2 regions of the Amycolatopsis sp. NBC_00345 genome follow, and region 2 is predicted to be linked to the other one. Evidence: riboswitches for the same ligand, from Rfam matches in the RefSeq annotation. Region 2 holds a riboswitch; the other holds the start of a gene.
What was found. A riboswitch is a leader RNA that binds a small molecule or an ion and turns the genes downstream of it on or off. The one in region 2 is predicted to bind ZMP and ZTP.
Positions count from the first base shown of each region.

Region 1: linked by a shared signal. The riboswitch ahead of OG943_RS32875 (bifunctional 5,10-methylenetetrahydrofolate dehydrogenase/5,10-methenyltetrahydrofolate cyclohydrolase) and the one ahead of glyA (serine hydroxymethyltransferase) in region 2 are both predicted to bind ZMP and ZTP.

Region 1 is NZ_CP107995.1:7,294,890-7,306,286, forward strand. Features, by position in the region: gene OG943_RS32845 (MAB_1171c family putative transporter) at 1-332, shown strand, start outside; gene OG943_RS32850 (hypothetical protein) at 310-948, shown strand; gene OG943_RS32855 (NAD-dependent epimerase/dehydratase family protein) at 1,002-2,033, shown strand; gene OG943_RS32860 (hypothetical protein) at 2,037-3,341, opposite strand; gene OG943_RS48505 (bifunctional DNA primase/polymerase) at 3,879-4,463, shown strand; gene OG943_RS32865 (radical SAM protein) at 4,903-5,988, shown strand; gene OG943_RS32870 (class IV adenylate cyclase) at 6,024-6,566, shown strand; ZMP/ZTP riboswitch at 6,755-6,842, shown strand; gene OG943_RS32875 (bifunctional 5,10-methylenetetrahydrofolate dehydrogenase/5,10-methenyltetrahydrofolate cyclohydrolase) at 6,863-7,717, shown strand; gene OG943_RS32880 (SDR family oxidoreductase) at 7,714-8,628, opposite strand; gene OG943_RS32885 (TetR/AcrR family transcriptional regulator) at 8,748-9,320, shown strand; gene OG943_RS32890 (AfsR/SARP family transcriptional regulator) at 9,385-11,397, opposite strand, start outside.
Region 2 is NZ_CP107995.1:7,449,610-7,461,006, reverse strand. Features, by position in the region: gene OG943_RS33620 (TetR/AcrR family transcriptional regulator) at 51-638, shown strand; gene OG943_RS33615 (gamma carbonic anhydrase family protein) at 658-1,179, shown strand; ZMP/ZTP riboswitch at 1,238-1,323, shown strand; gene glyA (serine hydroxymethyltransferase) at 1,345-2,613, shown strand; gene OG943_RS33605 (MDR family MFS transporter) at 2,789-4,435, shown strand; gene OG943_RS33600 (inorganic diphosphatase) at 4,510-5,025, opposite strand; gene dacB (D-alanyl-D-alanine carboxypeptidase/D-alanyl-D-alanine endopeptidase) at 5,198-8,725, shown strand; gene OG943_RS33590 (zinc-dependent metalloprotease) at 9,428-10,444, shown strand; gene tilS (tRNA lysidine(34) synthetase TilS) at 10,441-11,397, shown strand, end outside.

The DNA of each region.
Region 1 (11,397 bases), 150 kb from region 2:
GCCAGCGGCTGACCGAGATCAACGACGTGCTGGTCGGCCCGCTCCAGCCATACCTGGACCCCGCCGTGTACTCCGCCGCCCTGGCGTCCGCCGAGCAGGAGGCCGGCCAAGCGGCGATCCCGGCAGCCGCCACCGCGCAGGCGGTGACCATCGCCACAGCTTTGACCAGCACTCAGCCGGTCAATGCGGACAAGCCGGTAGCGTTCACCTCCGCCAACACGACGGACTACCGCGACGAAGCGTCCTGGTTCGCCTCCGTCGCCACGGCCTACACCCAGCTGACCAGCATCCTGAAGGAGCCTCGCGGCCATGTCGTCGACCCTGCCCACTGAGACGGTGCCCAGCGGGCCCCGGCAGAGCCTGGCCCGTGTTGCCACGGAAGTTCTCGCCCCGTGGGTCTGGGTGCTCGGGCTTCCGCTGCTGGTCGCCTGGCAGGTCACCGGACATCACCTCGGCGAGACCGTGCTCTGGGGACTAATCGTCGGTGTCACCGGCTCCCTCATCCCCATGGCGGTCATCGTCCGCGGTGCCAAGCAAGGGAAGTGGGACGGCCACCACGTCACCAACCGGGCCGGACGGCTCGTGCCGTTCGCCGCCTGCATCGGTTCCCTCGCCCTCGGCTTTATCGTCCTGCTCGTCGGCAACGCACCGCACGAGATGATCGCGCTGGCCGCCGCCGAACTGGTGTGCCTGGTCGTCGCCTTGGCGATCACCTTCGCACTGAAGTTCAAGATCTCCATGCACGCGATCGTCGCCGCAGGCGCGACCGTCATGCTGATGAAGGTCTACAACCCCTGGCTGGCACTCCTCTTCCTTGCCGTCGCATGGGTGTGCTGGTCGCGGGTCGAGCTTAAGGACCACACGACCGCCCAGGTAACGACGGGCGCCGTGGCCGGCATCCTGCTCGGCGGCGGTGTCTACCTCGCGCTGGCGGCAGCCCTGGCGTAGGCGACGCTCATCCCAAGGTTGAGCTTCGAACGGAGCACCGCCAGGATGGCGGCGTGACACGTGTACTGGTTTTGGGTGGGTCCTGGTTCCTCGGCCGCGCGGTCGTTGACGCCGCTCTGGCAGCGGGGGCCGAGGTGACCACCTTCCGGCGGGGTCAATCAGGCGAGGACGCGCCCGGCGTGTCCACAATCCGAGGCGACCGCACAGACGCCGACGATCTCCGGCGGCTCGCCGAGGCCGGCACCTGGGACGCCGTGGTCGACACGTCGGGCTTCGTCCCGAGGGAAACCCTGGCGGTCGCGCGGGCTCTCGAACCGGTTGTGGCGCGGTACGTCTTCGTATCGACGGTGTCCGTCTACCAAGGATGGCCGACTGAACCGCTGACAGACGACTCGCCGGTTCTGGAGACGCCCGCGGACGCAGGCTCAGATTTCGGGTTCGACGGAGACCCTGGCCCGTCCGTCTACGGCTTCACCAAGGCCGGGTGTGAACGCGCGGTCGCCGAGGTCTTCGGCTCTTCCCGCGCTGTCTCCCTGCGCCCCGGCGTAATCCTCGGCCCTCGCGAATACGTGGGACGGCTACCTTGGTGGCTGAACCGTGTTGCGCGTGGCGGACAGGTTCTCGCGCCGGGGCGGCCGGACCGGAGCATCCAGCCGGTGGACGTGCGAGACGTTGCCGCTTTCGCCATGCAGGCAGCCGTCACCGATCTGGCTGGCAGCTTCAACCTGACCGCGGCCGGAGGCGAAACGATGGAGGACTTCCTCCATGCGTGCCGTCGCGCTGTCGGCTCGAACGCCGAGTTCGAGTGGATCACCGATGAGGATTGGCTTGTGGCGCAGGGTGTTGCTCAGTGGACCGAGCTTCCGCTGTGGCGCATCTACTCCGGAGCGTGGGATGTGAGCTCGGCCCGTGCCCGCGCTGCGGGATTCTCCGCGCGACCGATCTCCGAGACGGCGCAGGACACCTGGCAATGGCTCAACTCGTCTGAGGCAGCCGTGGCTCACGAACGAGCTGGCGAACAGGGCATCGCGGCCGACAAGGAAGACCGAGTACTGGCAGCGTGGCGGAGCAGGGAACCGATGTAGAGATCACTGCCCGTCAGTGATCATTCGGACGGTGCTGGTCCGGCTGAGGCTGTGGGCGGTGAAGTCCTCGATCTCGTCTCCGAGCTGAAGAGCCTCGCCCGCGCCGCGATACCGTGCAGTGCCAAGCATCGTGCGTAGGTTCTGCATCCGCAGTGAGATTGCTTCGGTCCGGCGGGAGGAATCGAGGTCGAGCACGGGGCGTAGAGCGTCCTCCGCGCCCGCGAGGTCACCGCGCAGCACTCGGGCGGTGCCGAGGTCGATGCGGGCTCCGGACTCACCGGCCCCCCACCGGGACAGCTCCGGCAGTTCGGCGAACAGGTTGAGTGCCCCCATCGCCTCGATTTCTGCCTGATCGCCGTCTCCGAGAGCGACGAACGCGGCCCCAGCGCACAGGGCGCGGCGTGACCGGTCGAAGCCCAGTTCGCCGCCGATCTCGTCCAGGAAAGCGTCGTTGCCAGCGCGGTCCAGCTCGTCGGCCGCCTTCGCCAGCTCGGTCTGAACCTCCTGCCGCGCGCCGCGGAGCGCCAACGCGCGAGCCTTGACCGAGTGCAGCCGCGCACGGGCAGTCCCGGACGGCGCCGTCTCCAGCGCACCGTTAGCGATGGCGATGGCCTGTTTCGGCCGGCGATCCCAGAACGCTGCCGTGACCTGGAGGGCGCGCGCCCACGCCTGGAGAGACAGATGGTCGATGACGCTCCCGTAGGTATGGGCAGCGCGCGCCTGCTCCTCCGAAACGTGAGGGTGGCCGAGATCCCAGGATACCGATGAGAGCAGTCCGCACACCTGTCCGGCGATCAGGTACAACTCAGCTTTCTGACGCGGCTTGTTCGTCCGGTCGAGCTGTTCGTACACCGTGTTTCGCAGCTTCACCAGGTCCGTCAGCATCTGGCCGGACGACGTCGTGTAGTAGTCCACGGCGGCACGGGCAGCCAAGGCGGCGAGGTTTTCCAGTGCCGACGGGTCGAGTGCCGACGATGATTCGATGGCGTGCTCGGACGACTCGCGGGCAGCGCTCACTATTAGTTCCTCCTCAGTGATCGCGTTGCACGCGATCTCGAACTTGGGAGGGCCGAGCAGATGGTCTACGGGTTCTTCGAACCAGAACTCCAGGACTCGGCACGACACGGGTCGGGGCGGCGGGGCGCCACCGCCGAACCAGCGCTTGGCCTGTCGCTCGGACACGTGCACCGAGCTTTCTTCCCCCGCGCTCGCCGCCTGCTTGGGGAACTCCCGCAGGAAGTCACCAAGCGAGAGATGCCGAGCGTGGGCGAGCTGTTCCAGCCTCGTGCGCGGATCCTTGCTCACCATGTCGTTCCCTCCTTGCCCCCACGGTAGCGATCTTTAAGCCAAATGGGGGGCTGAGCTGGGCGAGTGTCCTCCATATGACCCCTTATGGCCTCGGGATGGCCTCCCAGTGCCTGGTGACACCGCGTGAGGATCGGATCACACCAATTCCGATGCGGGGAGGACACGATGGCCACCTCTGGCCAGCCAGTTCACGGGTACTCCGCACTCAGTCAGCCCGGTGGTTGCGCCGAGTCCCCAACCTCAACGCGACCACCGGGTACCAGCCGGCCGACTGACCAAGCCCGTTTCCGCCGGGCGTGGAGTCGGACGGGCGCTGCCGCCAACGGAGGGCGGCGACGCTAAGTAGGGGCGCAGGAAACAGACCGGCTTGCACATCCGGTCGCCTGCGACGCTGGTCCGCGTAGCCACCGCACCGCCACCCCCTTGGGTTACGCGGACCAGCCCAACCCCGCGCTTTCAATTCCCAGCTATTCCGACGACCAAGGACGCCGAGTCGCAATGCTTCCAGAGATTTCCGACCCCCGACATCGCCAGCTCATGAATGCAGCAGCCCGATACGCGGGCAACGGCTGGGCTGTAATTCCGGGGTCCGTCTGGAACGGTCGCTCCTACACATTGGGCCACACGCCAACGAAAACGGATGGCCTTGTGCCTGCCATGCTTTCCCAGCGTTCCTATCGCGACTGCCGACAGGTTCGTTCGTGGTGGACCGTCGCGCCGTACAGCATCTTGGCTCGGGCGGGCGAGGACTTCGATGTCATCCAGATTTCGGCAGGTCTACTCGGAGCGGCAGTCGAGCATGGTCGACAGTCCGTTGTGCGTAGCCCTATCGCGATCGGTCCGTATGGCGCTCGCGTTCTGGTATCGCCCGGCTCGGAACTTCTTCCAGGCCTGCGGAACCGCATTGGAATCGACATCTTGCCGCCCGGAACTTGCATTCCTCTACCGCCCACACGGATTCGCGGCGGCTCAGTTCGATGGTTACGTGAGCCGTCAGGCCTGGAGTACCGAGCCGGAGACCAACGGCCAGTGCAGATCGCGCTCTTGGAGGCGTATCGACTTTGGGATTTCCAGAATTCGTGCGAACAACGCCCGAACTCCACTTCTTCAAACCAGCATTGAACTCTGATTTCGATGGTGCACTGATGGTGATGCCAAGCATGGAAACTTCTATGTCAAATCAGCAACATCGGAACGATGCTAAAACGTGGCGCGGGGTATTGCATGAGGCGATCGTGCATCAGGTTGGCGAGGACGCTAGGCGACTCGCTGCCAGCGGCATGATCTTCGCCGTGGCGAATTGCGGTGTCGTCTGCGTTGGAGATCTTGATAATACGGATGGAGTTAAATGTAAAACATGCTTTCCGCCCTGGCCTGAAGATTCAGAAACGCAGGTCATTCCCGCGCTTCCTCGATTGCCTAAGCGAGTCCCTCGAAAAGTCCCCCCGCGAAGACAAAAGAAGGCCCGTCGAAATAGTGGATGGTTTGCCGATGTATCGACGACTGATGTGTCGACAATTAGATCGGTCAGCGACTTCCGATTCGAGCGAAAGGGGTAATAATGCCGACCAGCATGCCACTTCCCACTCACGTGAGTCCGGATTCCACGCTCCGGGTCAAAATCGGCGACGCTTGTGGACTGACATGCACGTTCTGCCACAACGAGGGAACGCCTGTCGCGCAAGATAACTACGGGCGAAACGAGGGCAACTTCGTCACGGCTGGACGCTCCGGACGAGTCTCGATCTACACAGCCACCAACCACGTCTCGTTCGTACCCGCCCGCATGCCGGCCGACGCCAGCTTCAGCGATGCACTCGCCGCCCTCAGCGACGCATTGGACTTCACCGAGGTGCACCTGACCGGCGGAGAGCCGACTCTTCACCCTGAAGTCGACGGGCTTACTCGCCTGGCCGTCGAGGCTGGCTTCCGTGTTGGCATGACCTCCAACGGCGAGAACGGCGCGGCGGTTCTGCCGTCGTGCGCCGCGGCTGGACTCGACCGCGTGAACTTCTCCATCTTCGGCACCACCCCTGACGAGCTGGCGGAGGTGCAAGGTGCCAGGTTCCGGAACCCCGGTCGCGCAGCCCGCAAGATAACCGCCTTGAAGCAATCTATTCAGGCATGTGCTGAGAGCGGGGTGAAGGCGACCGCGAACATCGTAGTACCCGACTACCGCCACGCGGAGCGTGTCCACCGCCTTCTCGATGAGTACTCGTCGGATCTGTCGGTGCGCCTGCTGAACTCGCTGGACCACGGCTCAACCTCCATCGAGGCCATTGAGCGAATCCTGCGGGATCGCGGCGCTGTGCCGGTCGCCCGCTATGTCACGGCGGGAGCGTCCGGCTCGCGCACGGCCTACCGGTTGCCCGGCGAACGCCAGGTCTTCTTCAAGCAGATCCGGCCGGTGCGCCTGCCGGACACGTGCACGGGTTGCCGGTTCAACAACGGCACTGACTGCCAGGAGGGCTACTACGGCGTCCGGCTCTACTACGACAACCACGGGCAGTACCAGGTAGGTGTGTGCATTCAACGGATGGACCTGTGCCTGCCGATCGACAAGTTCCTCGCCAGCGGTCTGATCGCCGAGATCAGGGCCCTCCGCGATGGCGAGTGGAACCGGCTCGTCACCCGACGAGCCGGATAACCTGACCGCACGACCAGCAGACAGAAGGGACCACCGTGCCGATCGAGCACGAAGCCAAGATCCTCGACATCGACCCCGCCGCCATCTCCAAGCTGATCCTCGAACAGGGCGGGAGTCAGTTCGGCGAGCAGTCCATGCGCCGCCGCGTCTACGACATCGCGCCGGGTGACCAGTCGAAGTGGATCCGGCTACGCGACAGCGGGAGTACCACAACCCTCGCGGTAAAGCAGATCACGAGTGACGCCATCGACGGCACCCACGAGTACGAGGTCAAGGTGTCGGACTTCGACACCACCGATGAACTGCTCAGAGTCATGGGCTTCACGGCGAAGTCCTACCAGGAGAACAAGCGGGAGCTCTTCAGCCTCGAAGGGGCGGAAGTCAGCATCGACACGTGGCCCCGCATCCCGCCCTACGTGGAGATCGAGGCAGAGTCGAAGGCCGAGGTGATCAGGATTGCGGCGCTTCTGGGCTACGGCCCCGACGACCTGACCGGGGAAAACACGATCAAGGTCTACGCGCGCTACAACATCGACCTCATGGCGATTTCTGACTTGAGGTTCCGACCTCAAGCGTGATCACGCTCCGCAACTATAGATCTTCACTGAGTGAGATAGTTGCCCAAGGGCTTCCGCAGGTCAGCGCGCATTCGATCGAGACATCGCGCTGACCTGCGAAAACCGGGCAGTCATGGCCGTAGCCCTAGTCCGAATTTGACTAAGGAGGCCTTAACGGCTTTTTGCGGCAGAGCGGATCGGCTAACCTGGCCGCGGGCCGTGACTGGCGCTGGGGTGGAGTCACCACCGGGGAGCGGCCCGGCGATCCCGTCACCGCCGCGCGCCTGGGCATCCGCAGCGATCCCCCGGGAGCCGCCATGCCCACGCCGACCACCGCCCGTCTGATGGACGGGCGTGAACTCGCCCGCCGCACCGTCGCGCGGGCCGCCGCCGAGGCCGCGGCGATCACCGAACGCACGGGGACCGCGCCGTGCCTCGCCACCGTGCTGGTGGGTGACGACCCCGCGTCGCACACGTATGTGCGGATGAAGCAGGCCCGCTGCGCGAAGGCCGGGATCTCCTCCCGCCACGTCGGGTTGCCCGCCGAGACGACCACGGACCAGCTCGTCGCCACCCTCACCGAACTGTCCGAAGACGTTGGTGTGCAAGGAATCCTGCCGCAGCACCCCGCCGGTCCGCACATCGACGAGCGCGCCGCGTTCGAGGCGATCGCGCCGGAGAAGGACGTCGACGGGGTCACCGCGCGCTCGTTCGCCGGGATGGGACTGGGGATTCCCGGCTTCACGTCGTGCACGCCGGGCGGGATCGTCCGGCTGCTCGACGAGTACGGCGTCGACCCGGCCGGACGGCGGGCCGTGGTCGTCGGGCGCAGCCCGATCCTCGGGCGGCCGATGGGGATGCTGCTGCTCGGGCGCGACGCCACCGTCACGTACGCGCATTCGCGCACCACAAACCTCGCCGAAGTGGTGCGGGAGGCCGACATCCTCGTCGCCGCCGTCGGGAAGTCGCGGTTCATCCGGGGCGAGGACGTGAAGCCGGGCGCGGTGGTCGTCGACGCGGGGTACAACCCGGGCAACGTCGGCGACGTCGACTTCGAGACGGCGCGGCACCGCGCGAGACTCATCACGCCGGTCCCCGGCGGCGTCGGCCCGATGACGATCGCCGTGCTGCTGGCCCAGACCGTCGACGCCGCCGCCCGCGCGCTGGGCTAAACCGCGGCTGTGGCGAAGTAGTGGTCGAGTTCGAGGTCGGTAAGCAGGTCCGGCCGCTCCGGCGTCCAGTCCAGGAGTTTCCGGGTGCGGGCGCTGGAGGTGGGGTTGCCCAGCACGACCATCGGGGCGAGGAAGCCGAAGTGCTCCGGCACGTCCTCGTCGGCGATGGCGGCGACCGGCACGCCCAGGCGCCGGCCGATGGCCTCGGCGATCCGCCGGAACGGGACGCCCTCGTCGGCCACCGCGTTCAGCCGCGAGCCGGCCGGGGCCGATTCCAGCGCCAGCCGGTAGAGGCGCGCGACGTCCGGAGTCTGGGCGGCGGGCCACTGGTTGGCGCCGTCGCCGACGTAGCCGGAGACGCCCTTCGCTCGCGCGATACCGATCAAGATCGGGATGAAACCGTGGTGGTCCATCGGGCCGTGCACGGTCGGCGGGAGCCGGAGGACCGAGGACCGGACACCGCGCTCGGCGAACCCGATGACGGTGTTCTCCGACTCGACCCGGGGCCCCGAGTCGAGCACGTCGTCCTCGGTGCCGAGCCGCCCCATCCCGGACATGGCGACCATCAGCGTCCCCGCCGTCGTCACCAGCGGCTTCCCGGTGCCGGCCAGTGCTTCGCCGAACGCCCGCACCACCACCAGGTCGTCCCTGATCGCGCCCTCGTAGTCCCCGCTCATCATGGCCTCGTGCTTGAAGGCCAGGTGGATCACGCCGTCGGCCGCCGAAGCGGCTTCGCGGAGGCCGTCGAGGTCGTCCAGGTCGCCGCGGCGCACCTCGACGCCGAGCGCCTTGACCTTGTCGGCCGACTGGTCCGACCGGGCCAGGCCCACGACCTCGTGCCCGGCCGAAACGAGTTCGGGGACAACGGCCGAGCCGACGTGGCCGGACGCGCCGGTGATGAAAACACGCATGAGAACTCCTCCTGGGAAACGGGCCGCCGTCCAGGTGCCGGTGAAGCGACCCTTGACGACACCTGGTGTCATGACACTAGCACGAGACGACACCAGGTGTCATCACCTAGACTGGGCCCATGGGCCGATGGGAACCGAACGCGCGTGAACGACTGGAGCTGGCCGCGCTCGAGCTGTTCCGCGAGCGCGGTTACGACAGCACCACCGTCGCGGAGATCGCCACTCGCGCGGGCCTGACCAAGCGGAGCTTCTTCCGGCACTTCGCCGACAAGCGGGAACTGCTGTTCAGCGGCCAGGAGCTGATCGTCCAGCTGATCGCCGATGCGATCATCGGCGCGCCGTCGTCCGCGACCCCGCTCGACGCGATCACGGCCGCGCTGGTGGCGTTCGACTCGATCTTCGACGGCGAGCGGCGCGCCCTGGCCCGAGAGCGTCACGCGATCATCGCGGACAACGTCGAGCTGCGGGAACGTGAGCTGCTCAAGCACACCACCCTGACCACGGCCATGGCACGCGCCCTCCGCGAACGCGGGGAGCCGGAAGCGGTCGCGAACCTCGCCGCCGAATTCGGCGGTCTCGCCCTGAACATCGCCTTCGCCCGCTGGATCGAGCCGACGGCCGAGAAGGACTTCGCCCCCCTCGCCCGGCAGGCGGTCGACGAGCTGCGGGCCACCACCGCCGCACTCGGCTGAGAGCCCAAGGACTCGTGAGTGTTTATGACGGTTCTAACCGGCATAAACACTCACGAGTCCGGAGCTAGTCCAGCTCGGCGGCCTCCGCCCGCAGGTCCGGGACCCGGCCCGGGTTCGTCCACTCGTACAGCCGCAAGGCGAGCGCGTACTGCTCCCGCGCCGCGTCCACGGATCCCCCCGCCCGGAGGATGCGCGCGAGCGTGGCGCGCAGAACGCCTTCCTGCAGTTCGAGTTGACGCGCCGTGGCCAGCTCGATGCCGTCGCGCGTGTAGCGCTCGGCCGCGGCCCGGTCGCCGGCGCGCAGGTGCAGCTCGGCGAGATTGTTCAGGGACACCACGGCGTAGCTGTCATCGCCCAGCTCGCGGTCGATCTCCAGCGAGCCCAGCTGGTGGGCGATCGCGTCCTGGACGCGGCCGGCGCGCTTCTCCGTCTCGGCGCAGTTGGCCAGCGCCTGCCCACGCAGCTCGAGGTCTCCGGTCCGCTCGGTCTCCGCGACGGCCTCACGCAGCCGCTCGATGGCCTCATCATGGTGGGACAACAGGGAAAGCGCGCTGCCGAGGTGGATGTTCGCCGACGTCACCAGCCGCTTGTCACCCAGCTCGGTGGCCAGGTCGAGGGCGCGCTCGGCGTCGGCGAGACAGCCCTGCGGCAGCTCGAACGTCAACGCGATGGAGCAGCGGGAGATGAGCATCCAGCACTGCCCGAGCACCTCGCCCACGGCCTCGGCCGCGGCCAGCCCGAGGTCGACCACGCGGTTCCAGTCGTCGAAAATCGGGTGCACCACGCGATAGGTGTGCGCGACGCGCGCCAGCCGCCAGACGTCGGGGTACCGCGCGTCGAGGTACGCGGCATCGAGCACCGCCAGCAGGTTCGGCCACTCGGCGGCGAACCAGTCCTGGGCCTCGTCGAACGTCCGCAACGGCGGCAGCGCGTTGGCCGGCAGCGAGCCGGTGAAGTCGAGCGGGTCGACGATCCGCAGCATCCGGCGCCGCGCCGTGTCCGACGCGGCCTGGTAGTAGCGCACGGTGCTGGTCAGCACGCCCGCGCGCTCGTCACTGTCCAATTCGGACTCCGCCAGCTCGCACAGGTACAGCCGGACGAGGTCGTGCGGGGCGAAGACGTCACGCGCGGTCTCGGTGAGCAGGTTGTGCGTCGCGAGCGTCCGCAGCGCGCGCCGCGCCTGCACGACGGGGATCCGGGCCACCGCGGCCATCAGGTGCGGGCCCACCGCCTCGCCCGGCAGGGCGCCGAGCCACAGCAGCAGCCGCGCCAGGTCCGGGGGCAGGCCGCGGAACGAGACGTCGAACGCCGCCCGCACGCCGTCGTCCGCGCCATCCATCTGCAGCGCGGCGAGGCGGGTGCGCTCGTTGCCCAGCTCGTCCACCAGGTCCTGGCTGGTCCACTGTGGACTGGACGACAGCCGCGCGCCCGCGATCCGCAACGCCAGCGGCAGATAACCGCAGAGCCGGGCGAGCGCGTGGTTCAGGTCGAAGTCGCCGGGGCCGGCCAGCTCCTCGATCACGCGCACGGCGTCCTCGGGCGCGAGCGTGCCCAGCACCCGCAGCCTGGCGGCGTTCGAAACGGCCAGGCCCTCCAGCCGCGAACGGCTCGTGACCACGGTCATCGAGCGCGAGCTGGGCGGCAGCAGCGGGCGGACCTGCTCGGCCGTGTGCGCGTCGTCGAGCAGCACGAGCATCCGCCGCCCGGCGATCAGCGACCGGTACAGCGCGACGCGCTCGTGCAGCCGCTCCGGCACCTCGCTGGCCGCCACGCCGAGGCCGAGCAGGAACTGCGTCAGCAGGTCCGCGGGCGCCAACGGCGCGTCGCGGGCGTCGAAACCGCGCAACGACGCGAACAGCACGCCGTCCGGGAAGCGCTTCGCCGCGCGGTGCGCCCACCAGACGACAAGCGCGCTCTTGCCGACCCCGGCCGTCCCGGAGACGACGGCGACGGTGCTCCCGGCCGTCTCGGCCAGCCCGTCGAGCCACGCCAGCTCCTCGTCGCGGCCGGCGAGCGTCGGCAGCGCGGCGGGCAGCTGTGAAGGCGCTTTCCCCGGATCGGCCGGGCGCGGCGCGGT
Region 2 (11,397 bases):
CTGCCCTAGGATTCGGGCCTATCGTCCTGAAATACGTAACGAGGATCACCGTGAGCGCCGTACCCGGTCGCAGCGCAGAGCTGTCGCCCAACCAGCTGCAGAAGCAGGAGCAGATCGTCGAGGCCGCCCGCGTGGTGCTGGCCAGAGACGGGCTCGCCGGGTGCACGGTCCGCGCCATCGCCGACGCCGGGCCGCTCACCAAGAGCGCGGTCCACTACTACTTCGCCGACATCGACGTGCTCATCGACCGCGCGATGGCCGCGCACATCAACACCTTCGCGGCCGGCCTGCGCACCGTCGCGGAGAAGCACGACGACCCGCGCGAGCGCCTGTTCGCCGTCACCGAGGCGTACCTCGCGGAGTTCGCCGAACGGCCCAACAGCGCGTTCCTCTGGTTCGAGTACTGGATCGCCGCGGGCCGCGCGCAGCACCCGCAGGCCATCGACGCGATGCTGACGTCGATCACCGAACTGCTCACCGAACTGCTGTCGCCACTGGACGTCGACGACCCGCGGGCCCGTGCCCGCGCGCTGCTCTCGTACCTGCTCGGCGCCGTGGTGCAGCAGCGCGTGCGGCCGAGGCCGTTCGAAAGCCTGCGCGCGGACGTCGAGTCGCTCTGCTTCGCGAACTATCGCTGACGCCGCTTAGGGTGCGGGCATGCCTCTGTTTTCGTTCGAGGGCGCCAGCCCCCAGGTTCACCCGGACGCGTGGATCGCCCCCACCGCCACCCTCATCGGCGACGTGACCGTCGAGAAGGACGCCTCCGTCTGGTACGGCGCCGTGATCCGCGCCGACCTCGGCCCGATCCTGATCCGCGAGGGCGCGAACGTCCAGGACAACTCCGTGGTCCACTCCGGCGGCGGAGTCCCGACCGAGATCGGGAAGAACGTCACCGTCGGGCACCAGTGCCTGGTGCACGACTGCACCGTCGGCGAGCAGGCCTTGATCGGCAACGGCTCGACGGTGCTGGACAAGGCCGTGATCGGCCCGCGCTCCCTCGTCGCCGCGGGCGCGACCGTGACGCCGGGGACGGAGGTGCCCGCCGAGACCATCGCGATGGGCAGCCCGGCCAAGAAGTTCGTGCCGCTCACCGATTCCGCGCGGATGTGGGTCGAGTACAACGCGGGCGTCTACCAGGAGCTCGCGCGCCGTCACCGCGACGGCTCCGAGCCCGCGTAGCCGAGCCGGTCGCGTGGCCGGCTCGGCCCGGGCCGGCCACGGCGTCGACTAAACTCCGGCACGCAGCTGCGACTGGCGCCATCAGAGGTGGAGCACCACCGGGAAGCGACGACGAGGCCGGCACCGCGCGCCTGGGTGAGGGCCACTGCAGAGCCGGAGTACGCCATGACCCACCAGCCCGCCCTGTCCGCGCTCGCCGCGACGGACCCCCGGATCGCCGAGCTCATCGAGGGCGAAGCCCAGCGACAGCACGACAAAATCCGCCTCATCGCGTCGGAGAACTACGTCTCGCAGGCCGTGCTCGAGGCCACCGGCACGGTGCTGACCAACAAGTACTCCGAGGGTTACGCCGGCCGGCGCTACTACGAGGGCCAGCAGTTCGTCGACCCGATCGAGACGCTCGCCATCGAGCGCGCGAAGGCCGTGTTCGGCGCCGACCACGCGAACGTGCAGCCGTACTCCGGCTCCCCGGCGAACCTGGCCGCATACCTCGCTTTCGCCCAGCCCGGCGACGCGGTGCTCGGCATGGCGCTGCCCGACGGCGGCCACCTGACCCACGGCTGGAGCGTGTCCGCGACCGGCAAGTGGTTCACCCCCGTGCGCTACGGCGTGCGCAAGGAGACCGGGCGCGTCGACTTCGACCAGGTGCGCGACCTCGCGCTGCAGCACCGGCCGAAGCTGATCTTCTGCGGTGGCACGGCGATCCCGCGCACCATCGACTTCCCGAAGTTCGCGGAGATCGCGCGTGAGGTCGACGCCGTACTGGTCGCCGACATCGCGCACATCGCCGGGCTGGTCGCGGGCGGCGCGCACCCGTCGCCGGTCGGGCATGCGCAGGTGATCACCACGACCACGCACAAGACCCTGCGCGGCCCGCGCGGCGCGATGATCCTGTCCGACGCCGACCACGCGAAGGCCGTTGACAAGGCGGTGTTCCCCGGCCTGCAGGGCGGTCCGCACAACCACACGACGGCGGCCATCGCGGTCGCACTCGGTGAGGCGCAGCAGCCCTCGTTCGCCGAATACGCGCACGCCATCGTCGCGAACGCCAAGGCACTGGGCGACGCCCTGATCGAGCGCGGCTACGACCTCGTCTCCGGCGGCACCGACAACCACCTGCTGCTGATCGACCTGACGAACAAGGCCGTCCCCGGCAAGCCGGCCGCGCAGGCGCTGGACCGGGCGGGCATCGAGCTGAACTACAACACCGTGCCGTTCGACCCGCGCAAGCCGTTCGACCCGTCGGGCATCCGGCTGGGCACGTCGGCCATCACCACGCGCGGGCTCCGGCCGGAGCACCAGGTGCAGGTCGCGGAGTGGATCGACCGCACCGTGACGGCCGCGGCCGCCCAGGAAGAGGCCGCGCTCGACACCATCGCGGCCGAGATCCGCGAGTTCCTGGCGCCGTTCCCCATCCCGGGTTACTCCGCCTGACGCTCACCGCCGAGAGGGCCGTCCGCTGCCGCGGGCGGCCCTTTTCGCTGGTCAGCGGCCGGAGACGAGCATCACAGTCTAACTTGCTTGCCCAATACAAGCTTTTCGGGAACAGTTGCACCCGGCAAGTAGTTGAGGGATACAAGCAACTACTCCGGAACCTCAGGGAGACCCGATGAGCGACACCATCACCGCGGAAGGGGGCGCCGCGACGAACGGCAGGCTTTCGCACCGCCAGATCCTCACCGTGCTGTCCGGGCTGATGCTCGGCATGTTCCTGGCAGCACTCGACCAGACCATCGTCTCGTCGGCGATGAAGACGATCGCCGACGAACTGCACGGACAGAGCCTCCAGGCCTGGGCCACCACGGCCTACCTGATCACCGCGACGCTTTCGACGCCGCTGTACGGCAAGCTGTCCGACCTCTTCGGCCGCAAACCGATGTACCTGACGGCGATTTCGCTGTTCCTCGTCGGTTCACTGGCCAGCGGCATGGCGGGCTCGATGTACGAGCTGGCCGCGTTCCGCGCGTTCCAGGGCCTCGGCGCCGGCGGCCTGATGTCGCTCGCGCTGGCGATCATCACCGACATCACCGCGCCGCGTGAGCGCAGCAAGTACCAGGGCTACTTCATGGCGGTCTTCGGCATCTCGAGTGTCGCTGGCCCGGTCGTCGGCGGCTTCTTCGCCGGCCTCGACTCGTTCGCCGGCCTCACCGGCTGGCGCTGGGTGTTCCTGGTGAACGTGCCGATCGCGCTGGCCGCGCTGGTCGTCGTCAGCAAGGTGCTGAACCTCCCGCACGTCCGCGTCAAGCAGCGTGTCGACTTCCTCGGCGCCGGTGCGCTGACCCTCGGCCTGGTGCCGCTGCTGGTCGTCGCCGAGCAGGGCCGTGAGTGGGGCTGGGGTTCGCCCGCTTCGCTGGCGATGTACGCGGTGGGCTTGATCGGCGTGGTGCTGTTCATCCTGCAGGAACGCCGCATGGGCGACGCCGCCCTGTTGCCGCTGCGGCTGTTCAGCCGCCCGGTGTTCCGGGTGGCCACGATGGTCACGGTGATCCAGGGCATCGGGATGTTCGGCGCGATGATGTCGCTGCCGCTCTACCTGCAGATCGTCAAGGGCGCCTCGCCCACCCAGGCGGGCCTGCAGATGCTGCCGCTGACGCTCGGGATCATGGTCGCCAGCCTCGGCAGCGGCGCGCTGATCTCGCGGACCGGCCGCTACAAGGCGTTCGCCGTGGCCGGGCTCGGCCTGATGGCGGCGGCCCTGTTCGGGCTCGCGACGATCGGCGTCGACACCCCGCTGGGCGTGGTCATGGCGATCGCGTTCGTGATGGGGCTCGGCCTCGGCTCCTCGATGCAGACACTGCAGCTGGCGGCCACCAACGACGTCTCCCCGCGGGACATCGGCGTGGCGACCTCGTCGGCCACGTTCTTCCGGCAGATCGGCGGCACGGCGGGCACCGCGGTGTTCCTCTCGATCCTGTTCGCCACGGTCGGCGACCGGATCGCGGCGGCCGTCCGCTCGGCGCTGGCCTCGCCGTCCTACGTGGCGGCGCTGGCGCAGCACCCGGAGTTCGCGAAGCAGATGGCGGGCGGCGTCGACGTCAACGACACGTCGTTCCTCTCGACGCTCGACCCGGTGCTCGCCCGGCCGATCCTCGAAGGGTTCGCCAGCTCGATGAGCACGGTGTTCGTGGCCGGCGGGATCGTGCTGACGATCGGCTTCGCGCTGGTCTGGCTGCTGAAGGAGAACCCGCTGTCGGACAAGTCGGCGATGGAGCAGCGCTCGGAGGAGGACGCCGCCGCCTTGGCGCTGGCGCACTGACCCGGCTCAGCTGAAACGCGAAAGGGCCGTTCACTCGCTTGAGTGAACGGCCCTTTCGCGTCGGCTCCGGCGGGTCAGTGCTCCGCGCCGTCGATCTCGAGCTTGGCGAGGCGATCGGTCTCGCGCTCGTAGGAGCGCTTGATCTCGGCCTCGGCCTCGGCCCGCCCGACCCACGACGAGCCCTCGACGCTCTTGCCCGGCTCGAGGTCCTTGTAGACCTCGAAGAAGTGCTGGATCTCGAGCTTGTGGAACTCGTTCAGGTGGTGGATGTCGCGCAGGTGCTCAAGGCGCGGGTCGTTCGTCGGAATGGCGAGGACCTTGTCGTCCGGGCCCTTCTCGTCGGTCATCCGGAACATGCCGATCGCGCGGCAGCGGATCAGGCAGCCCGGGAAGGTCGGCTCCTGGACGAGCACGAGGACGTCCAGCGGGTCGCCGTCCTGGCCGAGGGTGTCGTCGATGAAGCCGTAGTCGGCCGGGTACTGGGTCGCCGTGAACAGGGTCCGGTCCAGCTTGATACGCCCGGTCTTGTGGTCGACCTCGTACTTGTTGCGCTCCCCTTTGGGGATTTCGATCGTGACGTCGAACTCCACGGCCGTCCTCGCTGCTTCTCGAATCTCGGTATCCCACGCGTCGTGGGCGGCAACCGTAATCACCTCATTGACGTCACTAGTGTGGACTACGCAGTGCCGGTCGGTCCCATGGATGTCGGCTAGGCGGCATGTGAGCTTGGCCCCTCCCGGGGCAGGTGAGAAGGAGTGGTGGGTGCCGGACAACGACCAGCCGATGTGGCCCGATGGTGACGAGGACACGTCGTCACCCGCTGGCGGCGCGACGGCTCGCCTCCCGATCCCGAAGCCCGGCCAGACCGTCACCGACCGGCTCGCCGTGCCGAACGTCACACCGGGCCCGCCCGGCCCGCCGGGCTCGTGGTTCAAGCCGATCGTCCCGCCGGACCTGATCCCGGGGGTGAACACGCCTGATGACGGGCGGGAGCAAGGCCCGGGTGGGGCGGCAGCGCCGGGGGCGCAGGGGGCCGGTGGTCAGGGGCCTGGTGGGCAGCCGGGTTCTGGCGGTCAGCCTGGGTCGGGTGGTCAGCAGGGGCCGGGCTCGCAGGGGCCGGGTGGGCAACAGGGCCCTGGCGGTCATCAGGGCCCTAGCGGTCAGCAGGGTCTGGGCTCGTCGGCGCCGGGTCCGCAGGTGCCGGGCGGCCAGCAGGGTTCCGGCGGTCAGCTGGGGTCGGGTGGTCAGCAGGGGCCGGGTGGTCAGCAGGGGCAGAGCTCGCAGGGACCGGGTGGCCAGCCGGGGTGGGTTTCGCCGGGGCAGGGTTCGGCGCAGTCGCGGGGTCCGCAGGGGCAGTCGCCGTCGCAGGGGGCGCAGTCGCAGCAGTCTCAGCCGTCACCTCAACAGCCGCCGCGGCAGGACGTCGCCGATCGCCTCGGCGGTGACCCGCGCTCTGCCGACGCCGGCCGCGCGGCCGAGCAGCAACGCGCCCAACAGCAGTCACAGCAGAACCGGCAGGCGCAGCAGTCCCAGGGCCAGGGCCCGGGCTCGGCGCAGTCACCGCAGGGCGAGCAGAACCGGCAGTCGCCGCAGGGCGAGTCGAACCGCCAGTCCCCGCCGGGGGAGCAGAATCGGCAGTCCCAGCCGGAGCGGCCGGACCAGTCGACACAGCAGTTGCCGGTCCGTCCGCAGCAGGTGCCGTGGGTCCCGGTCGAGCGACCGGCTCGGAAGGGCGAGGAGCAACGCGAGGCGTCCCGTCCGCCGTCGATCTGGACCGATCGCCGCGAGGAGCTGACCGGCGAACCACAGAGCCGCGGCGACCAGCAGGCGGAGTCCCAGCAGGCGGAGTCACTGTGGACGGACCGTCACGGCGGCCAGCCGGACCAGGACAGCCCGCGCCGTCCGGACTCCCTCTGGATCGACCACCACACCAAACCCGCCGACGAGCAGCGGTCGGACAGCTCCCGCAGTGAGGGCGTCGGCCAGCGCTTGGCGGGCGGTCCGGCCGGGCCACGTCCCGACGGCCCCGGTAGTCAGGGCCCCGGCAGCCAAGGCCCAGCCGGGCAGCACCCCGAAGGCCAACGCCTCGACAGCCAGCGGCCCGACAGCCCGCGATCCGACGACGCCCGGCGCGAGGAGCCCCGCGACGAACAGCGGTGGAACAGCTTCCGCAGCGAGGATCAAGCCCAGTTCCGCAGCGACGGCCAGGGCCAGCCCGGCCGGTGGCCCGGCGAGGATCCGCGGCAGCCAGGTCGGCGCCCTGGCGGCGACCAAGACCAGTTCCGCGGTGAGGGACAGCAAGGTGGTCGCGCCGGCGGCGACCAGGACCAATTCCGTAATGAAGGGCAGCCGGGCCAGCGCTCCGGTGAGGATCCGCGGCAGTCAGGTGGGCGCCCCGGCGGCGACCAGGACCAGTTCCGCGGTGAGGGGCAGCCGGGGCAGCGTCCCGGTGAGGATCCGCGGCAGTCAGGTGGTCGCGCCGGCGGCGACCAGGACCAGTTCCGTAATGAAGGGCAGCCGGGTCAGCGGCCCGGTGGCTGGTCGCAGCAGATCGACCTGCGGGAGGGGCGCGGCGACGAGCCGGGGGACCGGCGAGGCCTGCCGCCCGAGCCGCCGCGGGGGACTGTTCCCTCGGCGTCGGGGTCGGTGAACCAGGCTCGGCCGATGCGGATCGACCCGTCCGGGGAGCAGTTCCCGGCTGAGGCGACCGTCGGGATCGAGCGGCCTAGTGAGGGCTTCCCGCTGCTTTCCGGTCAGCCTGGTCAGCCCGGCCAGTCCGGTCAGTACGTCCCCCACGGCCAGGACCACGACCCGGCCGACGACCGCGGGTACGGCGACGAGCCGCCCCAGGAGCCCCCGTACGACCACTCCTCGGCCGCCGAGCCGCCGAAGCGCAGGCGTGGCAAGAAACTGCTGGTCATCGGCGCCGTTGTGGTGCTGCTGCTCGCGGCGGCGGGTGTCGCGGCGGCGATGCCGAAGGTGTCCACCCGGCTTGGCCTGCCGTGGGCACCGGCGAACGCGCCCAAGAGCGACATCCCGGACCCCGCGTCGGTCAGCCTCGCGTTGCACGGCCCGGACACGACGGGGCAGGGACCGTCATCGGGCGGGGTGGCGTCCGCGCTCTCCGGCCCGGCCGGCAACAGCGCGCTCCACCAGCTCACCGGCAGCGTGATCGACCCGGCCACCGGCGATGTGCTGTGGGATCACGGGTCCACGACCCCGCTGACGCCGGCGTCGACCACGAAGATCCTCACGGTCTCGGCCGCGTTGCTCTCGATGGAGCCGACCAAGCGGCTGACCACGAAGATCGTCGCGGGCGCGCAGCCCGGCACGGTGATCCTCGTCGGCGGCGGCGACCCGACGCTGACCACGCTGCCGATCGGCACGGACTCACCGCTGTACCCGGGTGACGCGCACGTCGACGACCTCGTCGCGCAGGTCAAGAAGGCCACCGGCGGCGACGTCAGCAAGGTGCAGCTCGACTTGAGCGCCTACACCGGCCCCCAGACCGCCCCCGGCTGGGAACCCGGCGACGCGCCGTCGACGTACGGCGCGCCGATCGTCGCCGCGATGGCCGACGGCGGCCGCACCAACCCGAAGGTCGACGAGACGCCGCGCTCGGGCACCCCCGCCGCCACGCTGGCCCAGCTGATCGCCGGCAAGCTCGGCGCGCAGACGGGCGGCACGGCCAAGGCGCCGGACGGCGCGAAGGTCCTCGGCCAGGTCCAGTCCGCGCCGCTGCCGGACCTGGCCTACGCGCTGCTGCAGATCTCCGACAACGTCCTCGCCGACGCACTCGGCCGCCAGGTCGCCATCGCGGCCGGCGCCGATCCGTCGTTCACGGGCGCGGGCGAGTCCGTGAAGAAGGTGCTCCAGGAGCACGGGTTCGACGTGAGCAATCTGCAGCTGTTCGACACCAGCGGGCTGTCGAACCAGAACAAGGTGCCCGCGCGCCTGCTCGCGCAGATCCTGGCGGCCGCCGCCGCGCCGGACGGCAAGTCCGCGGACACCGGCAAGCTGCGTCCGCTGCTCGCGGGCCTGCCGGTCGCGGGCAGCCCGGCCGGCACCCTCGGCTCGCGCTACCAGTCCGGTGACTCCGGGGCGGGCAAGGGCTGGGTCCGCGCCAAGACGGGCACTTTGACGGCGGTGAACACCCTCGCCGGCTACGTCCTGGACAAGGACAACCGCGTCCTGGTCTTCGCCTTCATGTCGAACGGCTCGGACAAGAACCCGGGCCAAGCCGCCCTCGACGTCCTGGCGACGACCCTGCGCAACTGTGGCTGCCGCTGACCAAGAGCCACTGGGCGGAGCGCTGCCCTTGAGCGGAGCTTCCGGGCGGGGCGCTGCCGCTGACCGGAGTTACCCGGCAGAGCGCTGCCAGTGGCCGAAGTTACCGGCAGAGCGCTGCCGCTGATCGGAGTTACCGGCGGGGCGCTGCCGATGGCTGGAGCCACCCGGCGGGCCCGGGCATGCCGACATCGGCGAGCCTGGGTTCTGGCCGGGCCCGCGCACTCCCGCCGGCGGCTCGGTTCGCCTTGCGCGACTGCCGTTGCCACGCAAGGGAAGTGAGCAGGAGCCGCGCATCCCAGCGCGGTCGGGCCCCGCACGCTCTGCGTGATGGGGCCGCATTCCTGCGCGCTTCAGCCCCGCGCTCCCTCGCCGTCGGTCGGCTACGTCGCGCTAACCCGCTCCCCACCGCAGCCGCCGTCGGCCGCCCAGCCCCATCACCACTGCCGTCTGCCGTCAGGGCATGCCGTCGTAGCCGTCAGCCGATCACCGCCTCACCCTCCCTCTCGCCGTGGACCTCGACACCTGATAACCCCTCGCTTCCGTCATGGCACCAGTGCACCACCCGGGTACGACACTTTCCGGCGCCGAAGGATCCGAAATGACCACAACACCGCCCCGAACCCCACGCTCAGGCTGGAAAACCGCCCCGGGCCGGGTAGCGTCAGAGGGGTGAGCCAGGAAACCGAGACCAGCCGGCGGCCGATGGTCGACTGGGACCTCGCGGCGTCCACCGGGGCGCTGCTCGTGCGGGGCGGCCCGCAGGTCCCCCGGGACGAAGCCGAGCAGGCGGTCGTCGACCTGCGCGAGCTGACCGCCGAGGCCGAAGGGCACGTGCGGGGGCTCACCGGGCTCGGCCAGGACCTGCCGTTGCTGCCCGGCACCGTCGTCGACCGGGCTGGGTGGGTGCGGGCGGCCGCGTCCGGGCTCGACGCGCTCACCGGGCGCGCGCTGCCCGAGGCGCAGGGCGGCCCGCTCGGCCCGATCCTCGCGGGCGGCGCCGGCGTGCAGACCGGGCTGGTGCTGTCCTTCCTCGCTTCGCGCGTGCTCGGCCAGTACGACCCCTTCGGCGGTCCTGAACGCGAAGGCGAGCTGCTGCTCGTCGCGCCCAACGTCGTTGCCGCGGAGCGCGCGATGCAAGTGCCCGGGCGCGATTTCCGGTTGTGGGTCTGCCTCCACGAGTGCACCCACCGCCTGCAGTTCACCGCCGTGCGGTGGCTGCGCGACTACTTCGCCGACGAGGTCGAGCGCCTCGTCGGCGGCATCGCCGGCAACTCCGCCGACGGCCTGTCCGACCTCGTCGGGCGGCTGCCGGAGGCGCTCAAGCAGCGGGGCAAGGGCGTCGGCCTCGCCGAGCTCCTGCAGTCGCCGAAGGACCGCGCCGTCTTCGACCGCCTCCTCGCTCTCTCGACGCTGCTGGAGGGCCACGCGGACTACGTGATGGACGCCGTCGGCCCGCAGGTCGTGCCCAGCGTCGACACGATCCGCTCGCGCTTCACCGCGCGTCGCAAGGGTGGTGGTCTCTTCGACCGGATGCTGCGCGCATTGCTGGGTATGGACGCGAAGATCCGGCAGTACGAAGAAGGCGCGAAGTTCACGAAGCATGTCGTCGACGCCGTCGGCATGGAGGGCTTCAACGCGGTCTGGCGCTCGCCGAACACCCTGCCGACCCGGGCCGAGATCACCGATCCCGCGGCCTGGGTGCGGCGTCTGCACGGGTGAAGGCCGTCGCGGCGGTCCGCAAGGCGGTGCGGGATTTCCTGGGCACCGTCGAGCTTCCCGCCGAGCTGTGCGTCGCCGTTTCCGGCGGCGCGGACTCCCTTGCGCTGGCTGATGCGACCGCGAACGCCGGGCGGCTCCGGCGGATCCCGACGCGCGCCCTCGTCGTCGACCACGGCCTGCAGCCGGGCTCCGCGAAGGTGGCCGAAGAGGCTGCGGCGCGCGCGAAACAGCTCGGCGTCGAGAGCGCCGAGGTCTTGACCGTCCGCGTAGACGGACGCGGTGGCCCCGAAGCGGCCGCGCGCACCGCGAGGTACGGCGCGCTCCGCGAAGCCCGCGGCGAGGCTCTCGTGCTGCTCGGCCACACCCTCGACGACCAGGCCGAGACGGTCCTGCTGGGCCTCGGCCGCGGCTCCGGGCCGCGGTCGCTCGCGGGGATGCGGCCGCACGACCCGCCGTGGGGACGGCCGCTGCTGGGCGTCACCCGCGAGCAGACCCGGCAGGCCTGCGCCGAACTCGGCGTGGAGCCCTGGCAGGACCCGCACAACGTCGATCCGCGCTTCACCCGCGTCCGCCTCCGCGCCGAAGTTCTGCCGCTGCTGGAGGACGTCCTTGCCGGCGGCGTCGCCCCCGCACTCGCCCGAACGGCCGCACAGCTGCGCGACGACACCGAGGCGTTGGACACATTGGCGGAGCGGATCTTCACCCGCGCGGGCGCCCCCGAAGGGCTGGACGTGGCCGTGCTGGCCGCCGAGCCCGCGGCACTGCGGAGGAGGGTTCTCCGCAGGTGGCTGCTGGGCTCCGGTGTGCGTGAACTCACCGACGCGCACCTGCGGTCGGTCGACGCGCTCGTCGTCCGCTGGCGCGGCCAGGGCGGCGTCTGGCTACCGGGCAACTTGGAGGCGCGACGGGGCCATGGCAGGCTCTCGCTGAACGGACCCGAACCCACCACCCGA